Regions from separate parts of the Rhizobium sp. UFLA01-1127 genome, predicted to be linked through region 1. Evidence: predicted binding sites of a transcription regulator. Region 1 holds the regulator's gene; each other region holds the start of a gene.
What was found. Region 1 encodes PhoB, which activates phosphate uptake and scavenging genes when phosphate is short. Its sites were predicted from a motif close to TGTCATNNANCTGTCAT; they were not measured.
Positions count from the first base shown of each region.

Region 2: the regulator PhoB is predicted to act here: its motif matches at 3,700-3,716, upstream of Q4Q11_RS14785 (Orn/Lys/Arg family decarboxylase).
Region 3: the regulator PhoB is predicted to act here: its motif matches at 3,114-3,130, upstream of phnC (phosphonate ABC transporter ATP-binding protein).

Region 1 is NZ_JAUQTZ010000055.1:4,232-11,922, reverse strand. It holds gene phoR (phosphate regulon sensor histidine kinase PhoR) at 1-374, shown strand, start outside; gene Q4Q11_RS15690 (substrate-binding domain-containing protein) at 560-1,594, shown strand; gene pstC (phosphate ABC transporter permease subunit PstC) at 1,657-3,138, shown strand; gene pstA (phosphate ABC transporter permease PstA) at 3,168-4,469, shown strand; gene pstB (phosphate ABC transporter ATP-binding protein PstB) at 4,484-5,299, shown strand; gene phoU (phosphate signaling complex protein PhoU) at 5,352-6,065, shown strand; gene phoB (phosphate regulon transcriptional regulator PhoB) at 6,097-6,780, shown strand; gene Q4Q11_RS15660 (GcrA family cell cycle regulator) at 6,928-7,455, opposite strand.
Region 2 is NZ_JAUQTZ010000050.1:11,851-19,541, forward strand. It holds gene Q4Q11_RS14775 (hypothetical protein) at 343-666, shown strand; gene Q4Q11_RS14780 (GNAT family N-acetyltransferase) at 715-1,275, opposite strand; gene Q4Q11_RS14785 (Orn/Lys/Arg family decarboxylase) at 1,298-3,655, opposite strand; gene Q4Q11_RS14790 (DUF2442 domain-containing protein) at 3,883-4,233, shown strand; gene Q4Q11_RS14795 (DUF2934 domain-containing protein) at 4,354-4,749, shown strand; gene Q4Q11_RS14800 (DUF72 domain-containing protein) at 4,746-5,711, opposite strand; gene Q4Q11_RS14805 (hypothetical protein) at 5,907-6,116, opposite strand; gene Q4Q11_RS14810 (oxidoreductase) at 6,245-6,568, opposite strand; gene Q4Q11_RS14815 (NuoB/complex I 20 kDa subunit family protein) at 6,742-7,299, shown strand; gene Q4Q11_RS14820 (sigma-70 family RNA polymerase sigma factor) at 7,642-7,691, shown strand, end outside.
Region 3 is NZ_JAUQTZ010000094.1:15,057-22,747, reverse strand. It holds gene phnE (phosphonate ABC transporter, permease protein PhnE) at 1-75, opposite strand, end outside; gene phnE (phosphonate ABC transporter, permease protein PhnE) at 84-1,052, opposite strand; gene phnD (phosphonate ABC transporter substrate-binding protein) at 1,119-2,030, opposite strand; gene phnC (phosphonate ABC transporter ATP-binding protein) at 2,123-2,977, opposite strand; gene Q4Q11_RS21570 (pyridoxamine 5'-phosphate oxidase family protein) at 3,202-3,756, opposite strand; gene Q4Q11_RS21565 (DapH/DapD/GlmU-related protein) at 3,849-4,466, opposite strand; gene phnL (phosphonate C-P lyase system protein PhnL) at 4,463-5,170, opposite strand; gene phnK (phosphonate C-P lyase system protein PhnK) at 5,180-5,956, opposite strand; gene Q4Q11_RS21550 (alpha-D-ribose 1-methylphosphonate 5-phosphate C-P-lyase PhnJ) at 5,953-6,864, opposite strand; gene Q4Q11_RS21545 (carbon-phosphorus lyase complex subunit) at 6,861-7,691, opposite strand, start outside.

The DNA of each region.
Region 1 (7,691 bases):
CCATCGACCTGCATCTGCCGGCGGGCAAGGTCGAGGTACTAGGCGATCGCGACGAGCTGGTACAGGTCTTTGAGAACCTGATCGAGAATGCCTGCAAATATGGCCAGGAGGGGAAGGCGGTGGAGGTCTCGTTGCTGAGCAACGCGGGCCAGGCCGTCGAGGTCGTCGTTTCCGACAAGGGGCCGGGGATTCCGGCAGAACATGTGCCGCGCCTGACCGAGCGCTTCTATCGCGTTAACGTTGAGGACAGCCGTTCGAAGAAGGGAACCGGTCTTGGGCTTGCCATCGTCAAGCATATCCTAACCCGCCACCGCGCCAGATTGATCGTCAAGTCCGAAGTAGGCAAGGGAACCGACTTTACGGTCCGCTTCTGAACGCTTCTGCAACGCGCTATTTCTGGCGTGAATTACCCTAATCATATCAATTGGATGGCCTGTCATAATTGTTTCACTCGCCTGACATAAAAGGGCGGTGTTTTCGCCAGTAAGAATGGCATGCTGAAACAAGGCGGATGTGGCGTTCGCTTCAGCATTCTTCAAAGCTCATCAGGGGGTTCGTTATGAATGCTTTGAAAATGTCCATTCTTGCGCTGGTTGCGGCGGCTGCTTTTGCCGGCACTGCGGCGGCTCGCGATCAAATTCAGATCGCCGGCTCCTCTACGGTATTTCCATATGCCAAGATCGTTGCCGAGTCTTTCGGCGAGACCTTTGCCAACTTCAAGACCCCAGTGGTCGAATCGGGCGGCTCAGGCGCCGGCCTGAAGGAATTCTGCAAGGGCGTGGGAACGGATTCCATCGACATCGCCAATTCATCGCGCCCGATCAAGAGCAGTGAAATCGAAGCCTGCAAGGCCGCCGGCGTTGCCGATATTCAGCAGATCAAGATCGGTTATGACGGTATCGTCTTCGCCTTCGACAAGGGCAATCCGGACATCAGGTTCGAGCCGGCCGATCTCTACAAGGCCCTTGCCGCCGAAGTGGTCGTCGATGGCAAGCTGGTCGCCAACCCCTACAAGAAATGGTCCGAGATCAATCCGTCGCTGCCGGATTTCGAAATCGCCGCCTATATTCCGGGCGAGAAGCACGGCACGCGTGAAGTCTTCGAAGAGAAGGTACTTGCCGCCGGCTGCAAGGCTTCCGGCGCGGCCGATGTCATCAAGGCGGCTGTCTCCGATGCCGAGCGGCAGGCCAAGAAATGCATTGCCGTGCGCAAGGATGGCGCTGCTGTCGATATCGACGGCGATTACCCCGAAACGCTGGCCCGCATCAATGCCAACAAACACGGCATCGGTGTTTTCGGTCTCTATTTCTTTCAGAACAATGCCGACAAGCTGAAGGTTGCCACCGTGAGCGGCATCGTGCCCTCCGGTCAGACGATCGCGGATGGCACCTATCCGGTATCGCGGCCACTGTTCTTCTATGTCAAGAAGGCCCATCTGGGTGTCGTCCCCGGGCTCAAGGAATATGTCGATTTCTTCACCAGCGATCAGATGATCGGACCGGACAGCCCGTTGGCGGAATACGGCCTTGTGCCGGCGCCGGATGCCGAGCGCAGCCAAATCCGTAAGGACTTTGCTGACGGGAAGATCATGTGAATGCGTAAGGATTGGACACCGGCGCGGCTTGGTGCCGCGCCGGCGTTCGCCGGGGAATGGGAATGAGTGTATCGCTGCTGCTGCTTTGCCTGTCGGTCATCGGCGCCTTTGCTTTCGTGCTGGGGCGGGTGAGGGCGGCTGCGCTGTCGGGCGGCAGGTCCTCGGCCATGCATTCCCGGCTCGGCTACCACGGCGCCTATGCCGCCATATGGGCGGTGCTTCCGGCTTTGACGCTCGTCTGTGTCTGGCTGATCGCCAGCCCCATCGTCATCGATCGCCTGGTGACCAAATCCTTTCCTGAAGAGGTTCAGGCTCTGCCACCGGCCGAACTCAATCTCAGCTACGGCATGGTGCGCAGCATCGCCCATGGCATGCGCATGCTGGATGGCCGGGAGCTTGCCGATGTCGATGGCGGCAAGGCCGATCTTCAACTGCTGCTGGCGCAAAAAGGCGTTCCCCTCGCCGTTCGCCCCACGGGCTACATGATCGACGCCGCCAACAAGTATAACAGCATGCGTGAAATCGGCCGGATGGTGATGTCGGCGGCGGCGATCGTCGTTTCGCTGCTCTGCGCGGTCTGCGGCCTTCGTGCCATCGCACCGCGTTTTCGTGCCCGCAACCGTGTCGAACAGATCATTCTCGGCGCATTGATCATCGCCTCCTCCATCGCCGTGTTGACGACGGTGGGGATCGTCGTTTCGATGCTTTCGGAAGCGGCGCGCTTCTTCAGCATGGTGCCTGCCGACGAATTCTTCTTCGGAACCGTCTGGGATCCGCGCTTTGCCGGCGCGGGGTCACAGACCTCGGGCACCTTCGGCCTGATTCCGCTGCTGGCGGGAACGATCTATATCGGCCTCGTGGCCATGCTCTTCGCCGTCCCCATCGGCCTGTTCGCGGCGATCTACATGGCCGAATATGCTTCCGCACGCGTTCGCTCCGTCGCCAAGCCGATGCTGGAGGTTCTGGCCGGCATTCCCACGATCGTCTACGGCTTTTTCGCCCTCGTGACCGTCGGACCGTTTCTGAGAGATATCTCCGCCGAGATCCATGGCTTGATGACCGGAAGCTATAGAAGCTTCATCGAGGCGCAGAGCGTTTTGACGGCCGGCTTCGTCATGGGAGTGATGCTCATTCCTTACGTCTCTTCGCTATCGGACGACATCATCACGGCCGTGCCGCGCTCGCTTCGCGACGGCTCGCTCGGCCTTGGCGCCACGCGGTCCGAGACGGTCAAGCGCGTGCTGCTGCCGGCTGCCCTTCCGGGCATCGTCGGCGCGCTGCTGATGACCGCGTCGAGGGCCGTCGGCGAAACCATGATCGTTGTGCTGGCCGCAGGCGTAGCGGCGCGCATGCAGCTCGATCCCTTCGAGCCGATGACCACCGTCACGGTGAAGATCGTCAACCAGCTGACCGGGGATCTTGAGTTCACCTCGCCGCAGACACTCGTCGCCTTCGCGCTCGGCATCACGCTGTTCTGCCTGACCCTGTGCCTCAACGTCTATGCGCTCTACATCGTCCGCCGATACAGGGAGCAATACGAATGAGCGACGTCGTATCCTCCTCAGCGCCGAATATGCCTCGCGGGCTCACGCCGGGTGCGTTTATGCGCCGCGATATCGGCATCAGACGGCGCTATGCCGCCGAGCGCCGCTTTCGCGCCTACGGCTTCACAGCCGTCATCTTCGGTCTTGTGTTCCTTGTTATCCTGGTCTCGACCGTGGTCGGCAACGGCTATACAGCCTTCGTGCAGACGTCGATCACCCTGCCGATCGAATTCGCGGAGAAGACGATCGACCCGGCGGGCAGGCGCGGCAGCGATCCGAAGGTCCTGATAGCAGCCAATTATCAGGTGCTGGTGCGAGAAGGGCTGGTGAAGGCGCTCGGCATTGATCCCGCCAATCACGCGCTCGTTCGTGAAGCGATCGCCATGGTATCGGACGGCGCCAGGATCGTGCTTCGCGACCGGGTCGCCGCCAATCCGTCGATCATCGGAACGACGGAGAACGTCACCTTCCTGGCCAGCGCCAACATCGATTCCGCCAGCAAGGGACAGATCGATCTGACCGTCAGTGAGAAGGACCGTAAGGTATCCGACCGCCAGGTCGCGTGGATGAAACGGCTCAGCGATAGCGGCGCGTTATATAAGGCCTTCAACAGCGGCTTCTTTCTGTCCGGAAATTCGAGCCGGCCGGAAGCTGCGGGGCTCGGTGTCGCGCTGATCGGCTCGCTCTATCTGATGCTGACCGTGCTCGTGCTCGCCTTGCCCATCGGCGTCGCCGCCTCGATTTATCTGGAGGAGTTCGCGCCGAAGAACCGGCTGACGGATCTGATCGAGGTCAACATCAACAATCTCGCCGCCGTGCCCTCGATCGTCTACGGTCTCCTGGGCCTCTCGGTCTTCATCAACACGATGGGCCTGCCGCGCTCGGCTTCGCTGGTCGGCGGTCTCGTATTGAGCCTGATGACGCTGCCGATGATCATCATCGCGACGCGCTCGGCGCTGCGGGCAGTGCCGCCGTCGATCCGTAGTGCTGCGCTCGGCCTTGGCGCCTCGCGCATGCAGATGGTTTTCCATCACGTCCTGCCGCTTGCGATGCCCGGCATTCTGACGGGCACGATCCTCGGGCTTGCCCATGCGCTCGGCGAGACGGCGCCGCTGCTCTTGATCGGCATGGTCGCCTTCGTCGCCAATTATCCAGCATCGCCGCTCGATCCTTCGACGGCGCTGCCCGTGCAGATCTACATGTGGGCGAACGAAGCCGAGCGTGCCTTCGTCGAAAGGACGTCCGGCGCCATCATCGTGCTGCTCTTCTTCCTCGTCGCGATGAACATCGGCGCCATCCTGCTGCGCCGGCGCTTCGAACGGCGCTGGTAAGGGAGGGTCGTAAGATGAACATGATGACCGAAGCCGCAAGCGAAAGAGCATTGACCAGGAAGATGACGACGATCCCCTACAAGATGATCGGCCAGGATGTTTCGGTCTTCTATGGCGACAAGCGCGCGCTCTTCGACGTCAATCTGAAGATACGCGCCAATACGGTCACGGCTCTCATCGGCCCGTCCGGCTGCGGCAAGTCCACCTTCCTGCGCTGCCTCAACCGCATGAACGATACGATCGAGACATGCCGCGTCACCGGCAAGATCACGCTCGACGATCAGGACGTCTACGACAATAGCATCGATGTCGTGGAATTGCGTGCCCGCGTCGGCATGGTCTTCCAGAAACCCAACCCGTTTCCAAAGTCGATCTACGAGAACGTCGCCTACGGCCCGCGCATCCATGGCCTGCATCGCTCCAAGGCCGATCTCGAGCATATCGTCGAAACCAGCCTGCAGAAGGCCGGTCTCTGGGGTGAGGTCAAGGATCGGCTCCATGATGCCGGCACGAGCCTGTCCGGCGGTCAGCAGCAGCGCCTGTGCATAGCCCGCGCCGTCGCGGTCAGCCCGGAGGTCATCCTGATGGACGAGCCGTGCTCGGCGCTCGATCCGATCGCGACCGCCAAGGTCGAGGATCTCATTCACGAGCTGCGGGAGAATTTCACCATCGTCATCGTGACGCACTCCATGCAGCAGGCAGCCCGCGTCTCGCAACGCACCGCAATGTTCCACCTCGGCCATCTGGTCGAGGAGAACGACACCGATAAGATGTTCACCAATCCCGACGATTTCCGCACGCAGGATTACATCATGGGCCGTTTTGGTTGATGATGTCAGGCGCGCGGCTCCTTTCACACAGTTCACTTTGAGGATAGAAAAAATGGTCTCCACTCACATTCTCTCAGCCTACGACGAAGACCTGAAGTTCCTGACGCGCCGCATTGCGGAAATGGGCGGCCTGGCCGAGCAGATGGTCAGCGACAGCGTACGCGCCCTGGTCAACAGCGACGCGGCCCTGGCCCAGAAGGTCATCTCCGACGATGTGGTTCTCGACCATGCCGAGCGCGAAGTCGGCGACAAGGCGATCGTCACGATCGCCCGCCGTCAGCCGATGGCCGCCGACCTTCGCGAAATCATGGGCTCGATCCGCATCGCCTCCGATCTGGAGCGCGTCGGCGATCTCGGCAAGAACACTGCAAAGCGCGTCATTGCCGTACAGGGCACCGGCGTCCCCCGCCGTCTTGCCCGCGGCATCGAGCATCTCTCCGAACTGGCATTGAGCCAGCTCAAGGAAGTTCTGGACGTTTACGCCACCCGCTCGCCGGACAAGGCCGTGTCGATCCGCGAACGCGACGAGGAAATCGACGCCATGTATACCTCGCTCTTCCGCGAGATGCTGACCTACATGATGGAAGATCCGCGCAACATCACCACCTGCACGCATCTTCTCTTCTGCGCCAAGAACATCGAGCGCATCGGCGACCATGCCACCAACATCGCCGAGACGATCTATTACATGGCGACTGGTGCTCAGCCGGAAGGCGAGCGCCCGAAGGATGATACCGCCAACACCGTCGGCGCGGTGACGGAATAATTTGGAAGCGAAGAAAGGAGACCATAGGCGCATGGTTCCGAGAGTTGCTGTTGTAGAAGACGAGGAAGCGCTCAGCGTTCTGCTGCGCTACAATCTCGAGGCTGAAGGCTTCGAGGTAGATACGATCCTCAGAGGCGATGAGGCCGAGCTGCGTCTCCAGGAGCGCATCCCCGATCTCCTGATCCTCGACTGGATGCTCCCCGGCGTGTCCGGTATCGAGCTCTGCCGCCGGCTGCGCATGCGGCCGGAGACCGAGCGCCTGCCGATCATCATGCTGACCGCCCGCGGCGAGGAAAGCGAGCGCGTGCGTGGCCTTTCCACCGGCGCGGACGACTACGTCGTCAAGCCGTTCTCGACGCCGGAGCTGATGGCTCGCGTCAAGGCGATGCTGCGCCGTGCCCGCCCGGAGGTTCTCTCCACGGTGTTGCGTTGCGGCGATATCGAGCTGGACCGCGAAACTCACCGTGTCCACCGCAAGAGCCGCGAAGTGCGGCTGGGGCCGACGGAATTCCGCCTGCTGGAATTCCTGATGTCCTCGCCGGGCCGCGTCTTCTCGCGCTCACAGTTGCTCGACGGTGTCTGGGGCCACGATATCTACGTCGACGAACGCACTGTCGACGTTCATGTCGGCCGCCTGCGCAAGGCGCTCAATTTCTCCAATATGCAGGATGTCATCCGCACCGTTCGCGGCGCGGGCTATTCCATGGAAGCCTGAGCGGCAAGGCCGCTCGGGCATCACTACATAGCGGCGGAAATAGAAAAACGGGCCTCGAGTGGCCCGTTTCTCATTTGCAGCGCCGCGCACCATATGTGGCGCGCAAAGGTCGCTGTAGCGCTTTAAATCTGCTGCACAATGTGACGCTTAACCGTTGTTTCGGCGGCGATCATGCACCGGCTGGTATGCCATGCGCTGGTGATAGGTGCAGTAAGGCGACGAATCCGGGCTGTCATTGCCGCAGAAGTGGAAATCGTCCTTCAGCGGATCGCCGACTGGCCACTTGCAGGTGCGTTCCGTCAGCTCCGTCAAGCCAAGCCGGCGGGAGATCGGAACGACGACGTTTGCAGCCGGGCGATATTGGATTTCGTTGACGGAATCAACCTCGATCTCTTCCTTCAGCATGGTTGCACCCTGCTGGCGGGTGATTACGGTGCGGGTGGCAACGCGCGATCCGTAGCTCGTGGCGCGAGGAGCTGTGGCGCTGCGCTTCGGCGTGCGCGCCGCGGTTGTCGTGCCGCCTGCCTTCGCTCGGCCGGGAAGGTTGAGGCGGTGTACCTTGCCGATAACGGCATTACGGCTCACTCCGCCAAGCTGCGCAGCGATCTGGCTGGCGCTCAACCCTTCGGACCATAGCTTTTTCAGCTTCTCGACGCGTTCGTCTGTCCAATTCATGCCCTGTCTCCGCTGTCGCGTTTCCGATGGCAGAATCCCTCACCATTGCCTCGCATGGAAACGAGGCGCGAAACGCTCTAAAATTGTGGTGACTAGTTCCGCCGCATGCAGTCTAGCAATTGCTTTTTAACCTAGTGTGAGGCTGACTCCGTGACAAGAGTCGCGGGAATCTTGAGGAATCGATTTCGAGGTTTTCCCCAACTTGCTGTCCCGGCGTGGCATTTCTGCAATAGCCG
Region 2 (7,691 bases), on a different contig from region 1:
GCCTTCAATTGCGGACGCTGAAACAAATACGGAACATATCATCCTTGATGACGATATCAAACCGGCTCGGTTGCTGTGCCTGACAGAACGGGGGATCGCCCTGCGCCAGCCATGAAACGGCGCCTTGAGATGCAGTCGAGGCTTCCTATCTCTTATTCATCCCCCAATACGGAGCCTGATGATGGGCCAAACTGTATTCGATCCGCTTTCCGAGCCGCTTATGGAGATCTCGCCGCCCGAGCGCGATGAGGAACCGTGCGCGGACGGCACAGAGTGTCTCTGCTGTCGAAGGCTGCGATCGGCGAGGAAGATGGACGAGGACGGCTGCGGCATCTGTGACGAATGTCTGGCGCCATGACGAACCGCGCCGCAAAGCCGCCGCCTGACGAATTGCCGGAGTTCGAACATCTACTTGCGGAACTGCCCGACGGTTACATGGAGGGGCGCTTTCAAGGTCGGCCCTGGGGCGTGACGGTCAAGCGGTCGGCCGACGGGAAACGGATCTGGCTCTACGGCGAGGAGCTTGGCGGGACCGATGTCGTCAGCTTCAATCTTTATGTACTCGCAGGAGCAAGGCTTGCCCTCAAGCCTTGCGAAATGTCGTCGTCCAAGGTCGTGGACTTTGTACTGGGTTTCAGGCCCGCTACGATGCCACCGACGGTATAGGCGAGCGATCTTTGCAGCAACCGTTCGGCGCCGCCGATCCCGTTTGTTTCAGCGGGTGGAGAGCGGCGGAGGAGGGGGCTGTGTGGTTGCGCCTGGACCGAGCGAGCGCTGCACCATCACGGTGTCGGCCCAGCGGCCGTAACGATAGGCAACTGCCGGCAGCAGGCCGACGCGAACGAAGCTGAAGCGTTCGTGCAAGGCGAGCGAGGCCGCGTTGTCGGCATCGATATAGCCGATCATCTGCCGGAAACCGGCCGCGGCGCAGGCGTCGATCAGCCCGCGCATAAGCAGGCTTCCCACACCCTGGCCGACATGGTCGTGATGCACGTAGATCGAGTGCTTGACCGTATAGCGATAGGCCGGACGCTTGCGGAACAGCACCACATAGGCATAACCCAGGACCTTCTCACCCTCGATCGCAACGACATGCGGGAAGCGGCGGTCCTTCAGATTCTTGCGCCGTTCGCGCAGATCGTCCGGTTGCGGCGTGTCGCTATCGTCCACTCCAGCCTCGACGCCGCGGTGAATGTGGCGGCGATAGATCGCCAGCATGGCATCGACGTCGCTCTCCCGGGACGGGCGAACGACGATTGTTTTATCCTGCTTCATGATCGAACCTGAATTTCCGAGCCTATTCCGCGACGACGTAGGTGTAGAGCCGGATTCTGCCGGATGCATCGACTTCGCGATAGAGCCCCTGAATCTCCACCTCGAAGCCGGGGAAGGTGTTGAAACAGGTTTCGAACATCTTGAGGTAGTCGATCATCGGTTTTGCTCGTTCCGTCAGGCGCTCGCCTGGCACGATGGTCGCGATACCCGGAGGATAGACTACGAAGGGTGTCGTCGCGATGCGGCCGGCAATGGCGTCGATCGGCAGATATTCCACATCGTTGCGCACTAGGCAGCGGGCGGCATCGTGCGGCGACATCGCGATCGGCGGCAGGTGTTCAGCGGAAAACTGCTTCGTCTGCAGGGCGCTCACATCGGCTTGCCGGAAGAAATTGTGCATCTCGGCGCAGAGATCGCGCAGCCGCACGCCCGCATAGCGGCCCGGCCGGCGGCGATAGAATTCCGGAATTGCCTCCTCGAGCAGCGCATTGTCGTCATGGAGTTTCTTGAAGGCGACCAAGCCGCTGATCAGCGTGCCGGCCTTGCTGGCTTCGACACCGGGGGTAAGGAGGAACAGCAGCGAATTGAGGTCGTTCTTTTCCGCAACGATGCGGTTTTCGCGCAGATATTGCGCGACCACAGGCGCCGGTATGCCGTGCTCGGCGTATTTTCCGGTCGCCCGATCGAGTCCGGGAGTGAGCAGGGTGAGCTTGTTCGGGTCGGTCATGGCAAATCCCGGCTCCATTCCCGAAAAGCCGTGCCATGCCGCACCGGGTGTCAGGTGCCAGAAGGCCGGATTGGTGGCGAGCTGGTCGGTGGCGACGCTTTCCCAAGGCACGTCATGCACCGCGCCAGGGCTCGCCACATCCGGGATCGCCACCCGGTCCGGCACGAAAGGTTCGAAGAACCAGCGGCGCTCCGGGCGATGTTCCTTCTCCTCGAATTCGCGGCGCACGGCGCGGATCTTCTTGCGAAGTTCGATGCCGAGGCGGATCGTATCGTCCCAAAGCACCTCGCCCGAGCGGCCCTTCATCATCTGCGCGCCCACGTCGAGCGAGGCAAACAGCGGATAGAAAGGCGAGGTCGAGGCGTGCTGCATGAAACTTTCGTTGAAGCGCCGATGCTCCACGCGGCGCTTCTGGCCGGTGATGTGCCGATCCTTCATGTGAATCTGCGAGGCCTGCGAGAAGCTTGCGAGCTGCTTGTGGGTGGATTGCGTCGCGATGATACCGGGCGCGTCCGGACCAAGATCGGCAAGGCCCATGGCGAAACGCCCCGCATAGAGCGGATGAAATTTCATGAAGCCCGCCCAGGCCTCGTCGAAGAGGATGTAATCGCACAAATGGCCGATGCGCTTGAGGATCATCTCGGCATTGTGGATGGTGCCGTCATAGGTGCATTGCTCCACGACGGCGACACGGAACGGGCGTGGCTTCTTGTAGGCTTCCGGATCTTTCACCAGCGGGTGGGTGCGGATGCGCTCGCGCAGCGCGTCCTCGTCCATTTCAGCGAAATCCATCGGACCGATCAGGCCATAGACGTTGCGTATGGTCGGCAAATAGATCGGAATGCCGCCCGAGATCATCAAGGCGCCATGATGGGCGGCCTTGTGATTGTTGCGGTCGAACAGCACGAGATCGCCGTCGGTGACGAGCGCCGAGAGCGCGACCTTGTTGGAGGTGGAAGTGCCGTTCAGGACGAAATAGGTCTTTTCGGCGCCGAAGATCTTGGCGGCCTCTTTCTGTGCTGCGAGCGCTGGCCCTTCGTGGGTCAAAAGGTCGCCGAGATCGAGCACGGAATTGTCGAGGTCGTCGCGGAATACCGCTTCGCCCAGATGCTCCATGAATACGCGGCCGATCGGGCTGCGGCTGTAGAAGATGCCGCCATTGTGGCCAGGGCAGGTCCAGAGCTGGTTGCCTTCTTCGGCATAATCGACCAGCGCGCCGAAAAACGGCGTCTTCAGCGTCTCGGCATATTGCTTGAGACGGCTGATAAGGCTCTTGGCGATGAAGGCGGGCGTTTCTTCGGACAGGAAGACATAGCCGTCGATGAAATCGAGCACTTCGACCGGCACGTCTTCGAAGCGTTTGCGGCGGATCAGAAGGATGATCGGGAATTCCAGGCCACGCCGGCGCATCAGATTGATGAGAGCGGCCGTCTTGCCTTCAAGCCCCTTCTTGCCCCAGTCAACCAGCATGCAGCCGATGGCAGCGTCCGTTTGCACGGCGATCTCCGCATCTTCGAGATTACGAGCGCGCACGACCTCGAAACCGGAGCGCTCGATCTCCTCGACAATCTGGTTGTAGCGGGCGCCCTCCAGATCCTCGCTGTCAAAGGCTGGCGTTGCGAACAGAAAGTTGAAACGTCTGAAATAATCCATTTGGGTACCCACTCTTGATCAGGCACGACGTGTCGGCGTATTTCATGACATGGATGTGACAAAGTATCCAATGTCCGCAACAGCGTCGACGCCGGCAGCGACATCGGTGAAGAGTGACCTCGGTTGTTGTGGCACAAGGCGGCTTGCGCGCACTATCGCGGGAGTTGCGGGCCAGCACATATTTCGGTTCACTCACCGCAGCGCCAGAGGTTGCCGAGCAGAACTGCGTGCTGCTTCAGGCAAAGTTACTCCGCCTATGCCCCTCCGACGGTTCATCGGAGCGGGTCATTGTCGAATTTGCGAACGGCGCATCCTTTATGTTCCCCGCCCGGTCTCTGGAAGGGATGCAAGAGGCTACTATCCAGCAGCTGGCTGAGGTGGAGCTTCTCGGGGAAACCGGGTTGCACTGGGAAAGCCTCGATATGGACTATTCGATCGCTGGCCTTATGAACGGGATATTTGGGACGAAGGCGTTTATGGACATTCAGCGCCGTGGAGGACAATCCCGGTCACCGGCGAAAATTGCCGCGAGCCGTGCGAACGGTGCAAAAGGTGGTCGCCCGAAAAAAATCGGATAGGCTTCCGAGCGAGGCGATGCCGTTCAAGCCTTTGGGGGCAATTGAGCGGACGATCCTGTGCGACTCTCGATCATACGGGGGGGAACCAAGCCCGACGAAAGCGGTTCGGAATAAGACCGATTGGCTGAACAAACGCCGACCAATACGGTTGGCCGTTCGATCGAGCAGGCGTTCCCTGCGCGCGCCGGACGTGGCCCGGTGTCAGCCAGCCGATGTCAGGAGGAGAAAATGGAAACCTACTACCGATATCGCAAGGATGCGGTGCCGCCGGACTCCATTGTCGTCAAGTTCTATCACTCCGGCGATCAAATCCGGGGATTCCTTCGCAAGGTGACGCCGCCCGGAGAGGATGACACGGTCTTTCCCGGCGAGGAAATGGAGCCTGTTGATGCCTTTCGGGCGGCGCGCAACAAAATGGCCGACGAGTACATGCGGCCGATCTATGTTGAACTGTCGGAAGGTGTGGCCTGGGACCCTGCTTGGGGTCAACTCGAAGAAGCCCGCGTCGGCTCCTAGCCTGGTTGATGCTGGTGCCCTTGTTCGGATATATCCCGCCTGTGCGGTTTCTTGCGCGGTCGATGAGATAACGCTTGTTCCTGTTGGGGCAACCCAAGAAGCTGGCTGAGCCGCCGCGCATCGGCGGGTGCCCGCACCTTCACATCATTGTCGAAATAAACATAGACGTCACGGCCGGTTCGCGATCTTTTCGCGGGTTTCAGGACGCGATTGGCGTTGGCGGGCTCGCGTCCATGCGCCCAGTCGTCGATGCGCGTCGCCCACGCATCCAGAGCCTTGTCGTCATAGCCGCTGACGTAAAGTTGTTCCGAGCCGTGCAGGCGGCAATAGACGAAGTCCGCGGTGACATCCATGAGCAGCGGCCATTCGACGCTGTCGGCGCATACGAGGCCGATCCGATACTCCCGCAGCAGTTCGATGAAATCGGCGTTCGCGAAGCTTTCGTTGCGGATTTCAAAGGCATGGCGGATTGGTCTCGTCTCATCCGTCTTGAGCCAGTCGCGGCCGTCCAGTCGCGCGTCGTGGCGTCTCGCGAGGCTTGACGCCTCATCCGTGTTCTTTGGCAGCATGCCGATGAAGGCGGAAAACAGCTCCGGTTCGAAGCGCAGACGCGGCGGAAACTGCCAGAGGATCGGTCCGAGTTTGGGTCCCAGGCGCAGCAGGCCCGACGCCATGAAATTGGCAAGCGGCAATTCGATGTCGCGAAGCCTTTGCAGGTGCGTTATGTAGCGGGAGCCCTTGATCGCAAAGACGAAATCATCCGGTGTCTCGTCCCGCCAGCGCGCGAATGTATCGGGACGTTGCAGGCTGTAGAAGGTACCGTTGATTTCGATGGATGGGAATTGCCTGGAGGCATAGGCGAGTTCCCGTTTCTGCGTCACGTCCTTGGGATAGAAAACACCGCGCCAGGGCGCGTAGGTCCATCCGGATATGCCGATGCGGATTGTTCCTGTCTTTGCCATATATTCCCAACCGGATTCGGATCGGCTTGTTCCCGCTCGAGGTTAGAACCGGATGATTTTAGGTCGGATCGGCCTGAAATCTGAATCCGCTCCGGAAACAAAGAAGCAGAGCATGATGTTGTCCGAAAACCGATCACACTTTTCGGCATCATGCTCTAACGGCTGCGGCGAGAAACCGGTGCCGGCTGAATGGCGTCAGCTGACATTGATAGAAGGCAGGAATGACATGACCTCGCTGCGCTGCCTTGGCGCAAGAATCTCGATTTCCTGCTTCCAGAAGGTTTCGGCTTCGGGCGGATCCGCCTCCCAACTCTGGGTCGACAGGATATTATCGTCCATTACCAAAAGCCTGTGGCCGCCCAGCCGAAGATATTCGTTTGCGAGTTCCAGGGCACTGTTCATCATGATGATACTCCTCGATTGGCACGCTCCGCCGGCAATCCGCGATCGGGGTTGTCCAGCGGTATATTGCCGGCAGCGATGTGCGCTCGCCCGGCACGCCGGACGGGGCTCAAGAGCCTTGTAAGCTTTCTTTAATGCTGACAATTCTTCGCCGTCGTGCTGTCGTCCGACTGGCTGTTTTGCGCGCTATTGTTCTGCATTGTATTCTTGCCGGTTTTCATTGCGTTGCAGTCTTGCGATTGACCACCGGTGTTCGGAGTGCCGTTGGTGCCGGTCGAACCGTTGCTGTTTGCGCCCCCGTTTCCGTTGGAGGTGCCGTTGTTTTGCGAGCCTGTCGCGGCACCGTTGCCGCTACCCGACCCGCCGGAGCCTGTGTCGCCGGAACCTGACTGCTGGGCCATGGCCGCGGTGGCCATGCCGATCGACAAGGCACAGATTGCGATCATCTTGGACAACATGGGATATTTCCTTTCATCCGTTTGCCGCCTTCAAACTGGACAATCGGGCGGTTGTTTCCGGATTTTCGGATTTTTGTCGTCGCGAAGAATTCCAGGCCGGCACGCGCAAAATGGCCGGAACAAGCCGGGCCGGCGGAAGTTAGAAGTATCTTTCCGCGGGAGATCGGACCATGTCTTCCTTCAAGGACCGCTCTGTCATCAGCGATTTTCAGCATCCCGGTCAGGCTCCGGGCGGCGATCCCTTCATGGGGACGATCAATAGCGAGCTCGCCGACAAGGGCTTCCTCGTCACGAGCACGGATGAGCTCGTCAGCTGGGCGCGAACAGGATCATTGATGTGGATGACGTTTGGACTTGCCTGCTGCGCCATCGAGATGATGCAGATGTCCATGCCACGCTATGACGTAGAGCGTACAGGCGCGGCGCCCAGGGCCAGCCCCAGGCAATCGGATCTCATGATCGTCGCGGGCACCCTTTGCAATAAGATGGCGCCGGCCCTGCGCAAGGTCTACGACCAGATGCCCGAACCGCGCTATGTCATCTCGATGGGCTCCTGCGCCAACGGTGGCGGTTATTATCACTATTCCTATTCGGTGGTGCGCGGCTGTGATCGAGTCGTTCCCATCGATATCTATGTGCCTGGCTGCCCGCCGACCGCGGAGGCTCTGCTTTATGGAATTCTGCTTCTCCAGCGCAAGATTCGCCGCAACGGCACTATCGAGCGATAGCCGAGATTCCACCGGCACTGTTCCATTCCGATCTTCGTGCCGCGACCCTCACATGATAATTTGGATTTTCATGGAACAAGCGCAGGATGCGGCCGTTCCCTTGAAAGATGGAAGGAGCTTGTGAGATCTGAAGGTCTCCCGAAGCTCCTGAAATACCCATCGCAACGCATAGCGAACAGCAAGTTTGCTCACATCAAGATCACCGGTGGTTTTGTCCGACGTCCGAAAGGCGCCGGGCGCCGTGCCATGTCATTGGTGACAGCCGACGGGACCGGGCGTTGCGAGCCAAAGCCGGGAATGTCGCCTTTACGCCGTTTTCCAAGGAGAAAAGCTGTGACCGATATGCCTCGAACAGCCGATCTGCAAAATGAAATTGTAGAACTTATTCCGGC
Region 3 (7,691 bases), on a different contig from region 1:
GCGGAAGGACCGGTGAAGGATCTCCGGGTAACGCGCTTCGATTTCCTGCATGCGGCCGGCGTCGATGACGGACATGAATAACCTCAATGCTGCAGAAGGAAGGCATGTTCGCCGACGAGACGGCGGCGGAGCCATGCGGAAAACTGATCGACGGCGACGATGGTCACGAAGAGCAGCAGCACCAGCGCCATGGTCTTGGCACCAAAGCCGCGCGAGATCGAAAGCTTGAGCTCCTCGCCGATACCGCCGCCGCCGACGGCGCCGATGATGGTGGATGCGCGGACGTTGACCTCGAGGCGCAGCAGCGCGTAGGACATGAAGTTCGGCAGCACCTGCGGCAGGGCGGCAAAGCGGACGCGCTCCGTCCAGCTGGCGCCGACGGCACGCATGCCCTCGTCGGGTTTCATGTCGATATTCTCGACGACTTCGTAGAAGAGCTTGCCGAGCGCGCCGATCGTATGCAGGCCGACGGCGATGATGGCGGCGATCGGGCCGATCGACAGGATCGCCGAAAACAGGCCGGCGATCACGATTTCCGGGAAGGCGCGCAGGAATTCCATGATGCGCTTCGTCACGAGCCGGATCGGATTGGATGGCGACATGTTGCGCGCGGCAAAGAAGCTCATCGGCACGGCAAAGACGAAGCCGATGATGGTCGATACCAGCGCCACGTTGATCGTGATGATCATCAGCTCGAAATATTCGGGGATGTAGAAATCGCCCCAGACATAGACGCGGCCGAGCGGAAAGTTGAACTCCTCGCCGCCGGCGCCGTTTGCGCCGTTCGGGCTCGGCAGGTCGAAGAGCGCGCGGTAGACGTCGTTCCAGTCCTTGGGAATGAGCCAGCTCAGGAAGTCGAAGAGATGCGGCAGGCGCTCGAAGAAATGGCCGGCATTGCTTTCGTCGGCGAAGCGCACGGAGCTGACGAAGGCGACGAGCAGAATCATGAGGCCGATGCCGGTATAGAGGCGGCGCTTGGCCACCATCTTGCTCCAGGCGTCGCCGATCTCCTTGGCGCTCTGCATGTTCGGGTGCGTGTCGGCGATCGTCATCAAATCCAGCCCTTGTGAACAGCAAAAGGGCGGCCGTTGCCGGCCGCCCAATCATCGGAATGCGGATCAGCCGCCGATGGCAGCCTTACGGACGTCGATAACGGCGTTGTAGAAGTCCGGGGTAACCTTGACGTAGCCCTTGAAGTCGCCGCCTTCGACGGCGTTGAAGCACTTGGCGTCAGCCGTCGGGAGCTTCATGAAGAAGTCCGAAAGCTTGGCCTGCCATTCGGTGCCGAGAGCGTTGCGAACGACGAGCGGGCCGTTCGGGATCAGCGGCGAACGCCAGACTTCGACGAGCTTGTTCGGGTCGACGGCGCCCTTGTCCACTTCCTTGCGGAAAGTGCCGGAGGTGAAGCCGTCCTTGAAATTGCCAACGCCCGAGGAATCGTCGACGGCAACGTCGACCTTGCCGTCGTAAGCGGCGAGCAGGTTGTTTTCATGACCGCCGTTGAACTGGGTCGAGGCGAAGAACTTGTCGTTCGGCATGCCGGTGGTCTTCGGAATCTGCGTCAGCGGAACGAGGTAGCCCGAGGTCGAGTCCGGATCGGCATAGCCGAGCTTCTTGCCCTTGGCGTCCATGATCGTCTTGATGCCGGAGGACTTGAGGGCGAGGCCGATCGAGTAGTAGCCGGTCGAACCGTCGGTCTGCTGCGTGGTCAGTATCGGGGTAACGGCCTTCGGGTCCTTGATATATGTGGCCGCGTAGCCGGAAGCGCCGAGTTCTGCGAAGTCCAGCGTGCCGCCGAGCAGGCCCTGGATAACGCCGTCATAGTCGGCGGCCGGGAACAGCGAAACCTTTTCGAAGCCGAATTCCTTCTTCAGGTGATCGGCGAGGCAGGCGTAGTTGCGCAGGCGGTCGGCTTCGTTTTCGCCGCCGAGAATGCCGACGCGGAATTCCTTGAGGTCTGCAGCGTTGGCGGCAGCGCCAACTGCGAGCGCGACGAGCGCAGTAGCGGCAAAGAGTGCTTTCTTCAACATGGGTTCGTCTCCTGATTAACCGGTGTCCCCGGATGCCTTCGGTCTGGAAGAAATGCGCCCTTGACGCGGGCCTTCGATCGTGGCCATCCCTCTCAGAGGCCGGCCAGTGCCAGCGGTTGCGGGCCGGCGGATTCGGTTGCCGCGGCTTGCGCGGCCGGATCGGCAATGTTGATGGAGGTCGATGTCATGGTCTCGTCGATGCCGGCGCCGTCCTTGTCGGTGCCGTAGATTTCCTTGACGGCCGCTGCCGTCAGATCGGTCGGTTTGCCGTCGAAGACCACCTTGCCGGCCGCCATACCGACGATGCGTTCGCAATAGTTGCGGGCCGTGTCGAGCGTGTGCAGATTGGTGATGACGGTGATGCCTTCACGCTCGTTGATATCTCGCAGCGCGTCCATGACGATCTTGGCGTTCAGCGGATCGAGCGAGGCGATCGGCTCGTCGGCCAGCATCATCTTCGGCTGCTGCATCAGGGCGCGGGCAATGGCGACGCGCTGCTGCTGGCCGCCGGAAAGCGTGCCGGCCATCTGCAGGGCCGTCTGTTCTATGCCGAGGCGTTCCAGAGCGGCGATGGCTTCGATGCGCTCCTCGCGGCTGAAGACGGAAAGCAGGCTCATCGCCGTCGAGCGCTGGTTGAGCCGGCCAAGCATGACATTGGTAAGCACGTCTAGACGCGGAACGAGGTTGAACTGCTGAAAGATCATGGCGCAGTCGCGCTGCCAGCTGCGCAGCGCGCGGCCCCTGAGCTTCGACACTTCGATGCCGGAGAAATGGATGGAGCCGGAGCTCGGATCGGCAAGGCGGTTGATCATGCGCAGAAGGGTGGACTTGCCGGCGCCGGAGCGGCCGATGATGCCCACCATCTGCCCCTGCGGTATGTCCAACGTCACGGAATCGACAGCGAGCTTGTTTCCAAACCGGCGTGAGACGTTCCTGAGTTCGAACATAGTGCTTCCCTTTCGCGGCTGCCGGGCTGCAGAAATTTCAGCGGTACCGGTGCTAAGAATGGGCGCATGCCCCTGCCTCGAAGGGAGTTTCGAGGGGGCTGGCGCCAACCACAAGGCAACCGATTAGTCCCGCTTCATGAAGCTCCAATGTCAGTTTTATGTAACTGCTGTTACAATTCTCCTCGTTTTTGCAAGGTTAGCCGGCTGAGAGCTTTCCGTGAAATTTAGCCGTCAAACATGCCCGTTGGCAGGCCATCGATGCTGAAGCTATTCTTCTCGCGACGGTATTCCTCAATGCCGTCAGGACCCTTGGCTTTGGCCCATTGATCGAGACTTGGCCTCTCGCCTTCATAGGAAAAGAGCGGCACGCCGAAACCGCAGGACGTCTGTACGAGATCGAGGTCCAGCCGCACGATCTGCCGCGCACCGAGCGGCTCTTCGCCTGCATAGTGATCGCGCAGCAATTCACCATATTCCGGCGACGATCGATGGATGATGCGGCCGCGGCCATAGAGGCGCAGGATCATCGGCGGCCCTTCGACCGAGCAGAACATGATGGTCAGCCGGCCATCGGCCTTCATGTGGGCTGAAGTCTCGTTGCCGCTGCCGGTGCGGTCGAGGTAGATGGCCGCGTTCGGGGAGATGATGCGCAGGCACAGCGTTTCGCGCGGCGAAACATTGACGCGGGAATCCGATGTCGCCGATGCCGTGAAGAAGATGTGCTGCCGCGCGATGAAATCGCGCAGCCGGTCGTCGATGCTGGAAAACTGCTTTGCCATAAAGAGGCCTCCCTTAACCTGAGCTAGACGGATCGCCTGAGGCTGAAACGCACGCGGGTCTCGTGCAAGCCCGGCTTGGGCGGAAAGCGTCCTCAGGCGGCGTAGCGATCCAAGAAATCTTCCGCGGACAGAGCGCGGAAGTCGGCAAGCGCCGTGCGCAGGCGGTCATGATCCCAATCCCACCATGAAAGCTTGTCCATGCGCGCGCCGATCTCGGCGGCGAAGCGTTCACGGATCAGCTTGGCCGGCACGCCGCCGACGATCGTGTAAGGCTCGACGTCCTTGGAGACGACCGCGCCCGCGCCGATGACGGCGCCATTGCCGACCTTGACGCCGGGCAGGATGGTGGCGCCGTGGCCGATCCAGACATCATGGCCGATGACGACGCGATGGTCGCGCCGCCAGGTGAAGAAATCAGTCTCCATATCGGCGTCCGGCCAATAGTCGGCGGCTCGATAGGTGAAGTGATGCAGCGTGGCGCGCCATGTCGGGTGATTGGTGGCGTTGATGCGCACCGCCGCGGCGATGTTGACGAATTTGCCGATCGTCGCGCACCAGACTGCGCCATCCTGCATGATGTAGGAATAATCGCCGATCTCGGTTTCATCGATGCGGCAGCGGTCGGAGACTTCGGTATAGCGGCCGAGCGTCGAGTTGCTGACGCTCGCCGAAGGGCTGATGAAGGGCGTTTCGCCCAATTTGCGGCTCATGCGGCTGCCTTCCGCGGCGAGAATTGCGAAACGTCGAGAATGCGGCTGCCGACGGCCTCGCGCACCTCTTCGTCATGGAAGATGCCGAGAAGCGCGACGCCCGCCTGCTTCTTCTGCTCGATCATATCGACGACGACGGCCCGGTTGCGGGCATCGAGCGAAGCCGTGGGCTCGTCGAGCAGCAGGACGGCGTGGTCGGTGATGAAGCCGCGGGCGATGTTGACGCGCTGCTGCTCGCCGCCGGAGAAGGTCGCGGGCGGCAGCTGCCAGAGCTCCTGCGGCAGGTTCAGCTGCGCCAGCAGTTCTGCAGCCTTGTCACGAGCCTCGGCCACGGTCACGCCGCGGGCCAGCAGCGGCTCGGCGACGACGTCGATGGCGGCGACGCGCGGCACGGTGCGCAGGAACTGGCTGACATAGCCCATGGTCTGGCGACGGACGTCGAGCACGGTGCGCGGATCGGCGGTGGCGAGATCGACGATTTTCTCCCTGTGCATGACGAGGATCTGGCCGCTGTCGACGGCATAATTGCCGTAGATCATCTTCAGCAGCGAACTCTTGCCGATGCCGGACGGGCCGCCGAGCACGACGCATTCGCCCGCAGCGACCGAGAAGGAGACATCGGCGACGACGGGCAGACGAATGCCGTCGCGCAGATGCATGGTGAAGCTCTTGAAGACTTCGGAAACGACGAGTGGGGTTGCCATGTTTGTTCCTCAGACCTGCAGGATCGAAGAGACCAGCAGTTGCGTATAGGGTTCGCGCGGGTCGTCGAGCACGCGGTCGGTCAAACCGTGTTCGATTACCTGTCCGTCTTTCATCACCATCATGCGATGCGACAGAAGCCGGGCAACCGCGAGGTCGTGCGTGACGATGATGGCCGAAAGGCCGAGATCGTTGACGAGGCCGCGCACCAGATCGAGCAGGCGAGCCTGCACGGACACGTCGAGGCCGCCGGTAGGCTCGTCCATGAAGACCAGGCGAGGGCCGGTCACCAAGTTGCGGGCGATCTGCAGACGCTGGCGCATGCCGCCGGAGAAGGCGCGCGGCTGGTCGTCGATACGATCGGCATCGATCTCCACGCGCTCCAGCCAATCGATGGCCGTGTTGCGGATGTTGCCATAGTGGCGATTGCCGATCGCCATCAGCCGCTCGCCGACATTGGCACCGGCAGACACCGTCATCCGCAGGCCGTCAGCCGGGTTCTGATGCACGAAGCCCCAGTCGGTGCGCATCAGGAAGCGGCGCTCCGCCTCGTTCATGCGGAAGAGATCGCGATAGCTCTCGTCGCGCATGTGATATTCGACGCTGCCCGTCGTCGGCAGCAGCCGCGTCGAAATGCAGTTGAGCAGCGTCGTCTTGCCGGATCCGGATTCGCCGACGATAGCAAGCACTTCGCCGGGCCAGAGTTCGAAGGACACGTCGCGGCAGCCGATGCGGCTGCCGTAGAACTTCGAGATGTCCTTGACCTTTAGAAGCGGTAAGTCACTCATTCGGCAGCCTCCTTGCCACCAGGCAGTCCACCGGATGCGAGCCCATTCGACGCCAGCATTGCGCCCACATGACCGTGAGCACGACGGTCTTCGCAGAAGTCGGTATCGGAGCAGACGAACATGCGTCCGCCCTTGTCGTCGAGGATCACCTCGTCAAGATAGACCTGCTCGGCGCCGCAAAGAGCGCAGGGCTTGTCGAAGCGCTGCACTTCGAACGGATGGTCCTCGAAATCGAGGCTGACCACCTCGGTGTAGGGCGGTACGGCATAGATACGCTTCTCACGGCCGGCGCCGAAAAGCTGCAGCGCGTCGGAGAGATGCATTTTCGGATTATCGAACTTCGGCGTCGGCGAGGGGTCCATCACATAGCGGCCGGCGACCTTCACCGGATAGGCATAGGTGGTGGCGATGCGGCCGTTGCGGGCGATGTCCTCGTAAAGCTTCACATGCATGAGGCCGTATTCCTCGAGCGCATGCATCTTGCGCGTTTCGGTCTCGCGCGGCTCCAGGAAGCGTAAGGGTTCCGGGATCGGCACCTGATAGACCAGCACCTGGTTGGGGCCGAGCTTGGCCTCCGGGATGCGGTGGCGCGTCTGGATGATGGTCGCCTCCTCCGTGCGGGTGGTGACCGCGACATTGGCGACCTTCTGGAAGAAGGCGCGGATGGAAACGGCATTGGTCGTATCGTCGGCGCCCTGGTCGATGACCTTCAGCACATCCTGCGGGCCGATGATGGCGGCTGTCAGCTGCACGCCGCCAGTGCCCCAGCCATAAGGCATCGGCATTTCGCGCGATGCGAAGGGTACCTGATAACCGGGAATGGCGATCGCCTTCAGGATGGCGCGGCGGATCATCCGCTTAGTCTGTTCGTCGAGATAGGCGAAGTTGTAGGTGGCGAGTTCGGTCATTCGGCTGCCTCCGTCATGGGGTCCATGCCGCGATCGCGAGCGGCCTCGAAATCACGGCGCATGCGCCGCACCAGGTCGAGCTCGGCCTGGAAATCGACATAGTGCGGCAGCTTCAGATGTTCGACGAAGCCGGTCGCCTGCACGTTGTCGGAATGGGAAATGACGAATTCCTCGTCCTGAGCCGGCGCAACGATGTCTTCGCCGAGCTCTTCGGCGCGCAGCGCACGGTCGACCAGAGACATGGCCATGGCCTTGCGTTCGCTCTGGCCGAAGACCAGGCCGTAGCCACGCGTGAACTGTGGCGGCGCCTTGGCCGAACCCTTGAACTGGTTGACCATCTGGCATTCGGTCACCTGGATGCGGCCGAGCGAGACGGAGAAACCGAGTTCCGGCACGTCGAATTCGACCTCCACTTCGCCGATGCGGATTTCGCCGGTGAAGGGATGGGTGCGGCCGTAGCCGCGCTGGGTCGAATAGCCGAGCGCCAGCAGGAAGCCTTCATCGCCGCGGGCGAGCGCCTGAAGGCGAAGATCGCGGGTCATCGGAAATTCCAAGGGTTCGCGCGTGAGGTCGCCGATCTCGTGGTCGACCGGCATGACACCGTCGCCTTCGATCAGGCCTTCCTGATCGAGGATTTCGGAAACGCGCATGATGCGGCCCTGTTCGGCGGGTCGCTGCATCGGCTCGTCAACCGGTTCGTCGGCCAAAAGGCTCGGGTCGAGCAGGCGGTGGGTGTAGTCGAAGGTCGGGCCGAGAAGCTGGCCGCCGGGCAAGTCCTTGTAGGTGGCGGAGATGCGGCGCTCGATCTTCATCGCCGCCGTGTCGAG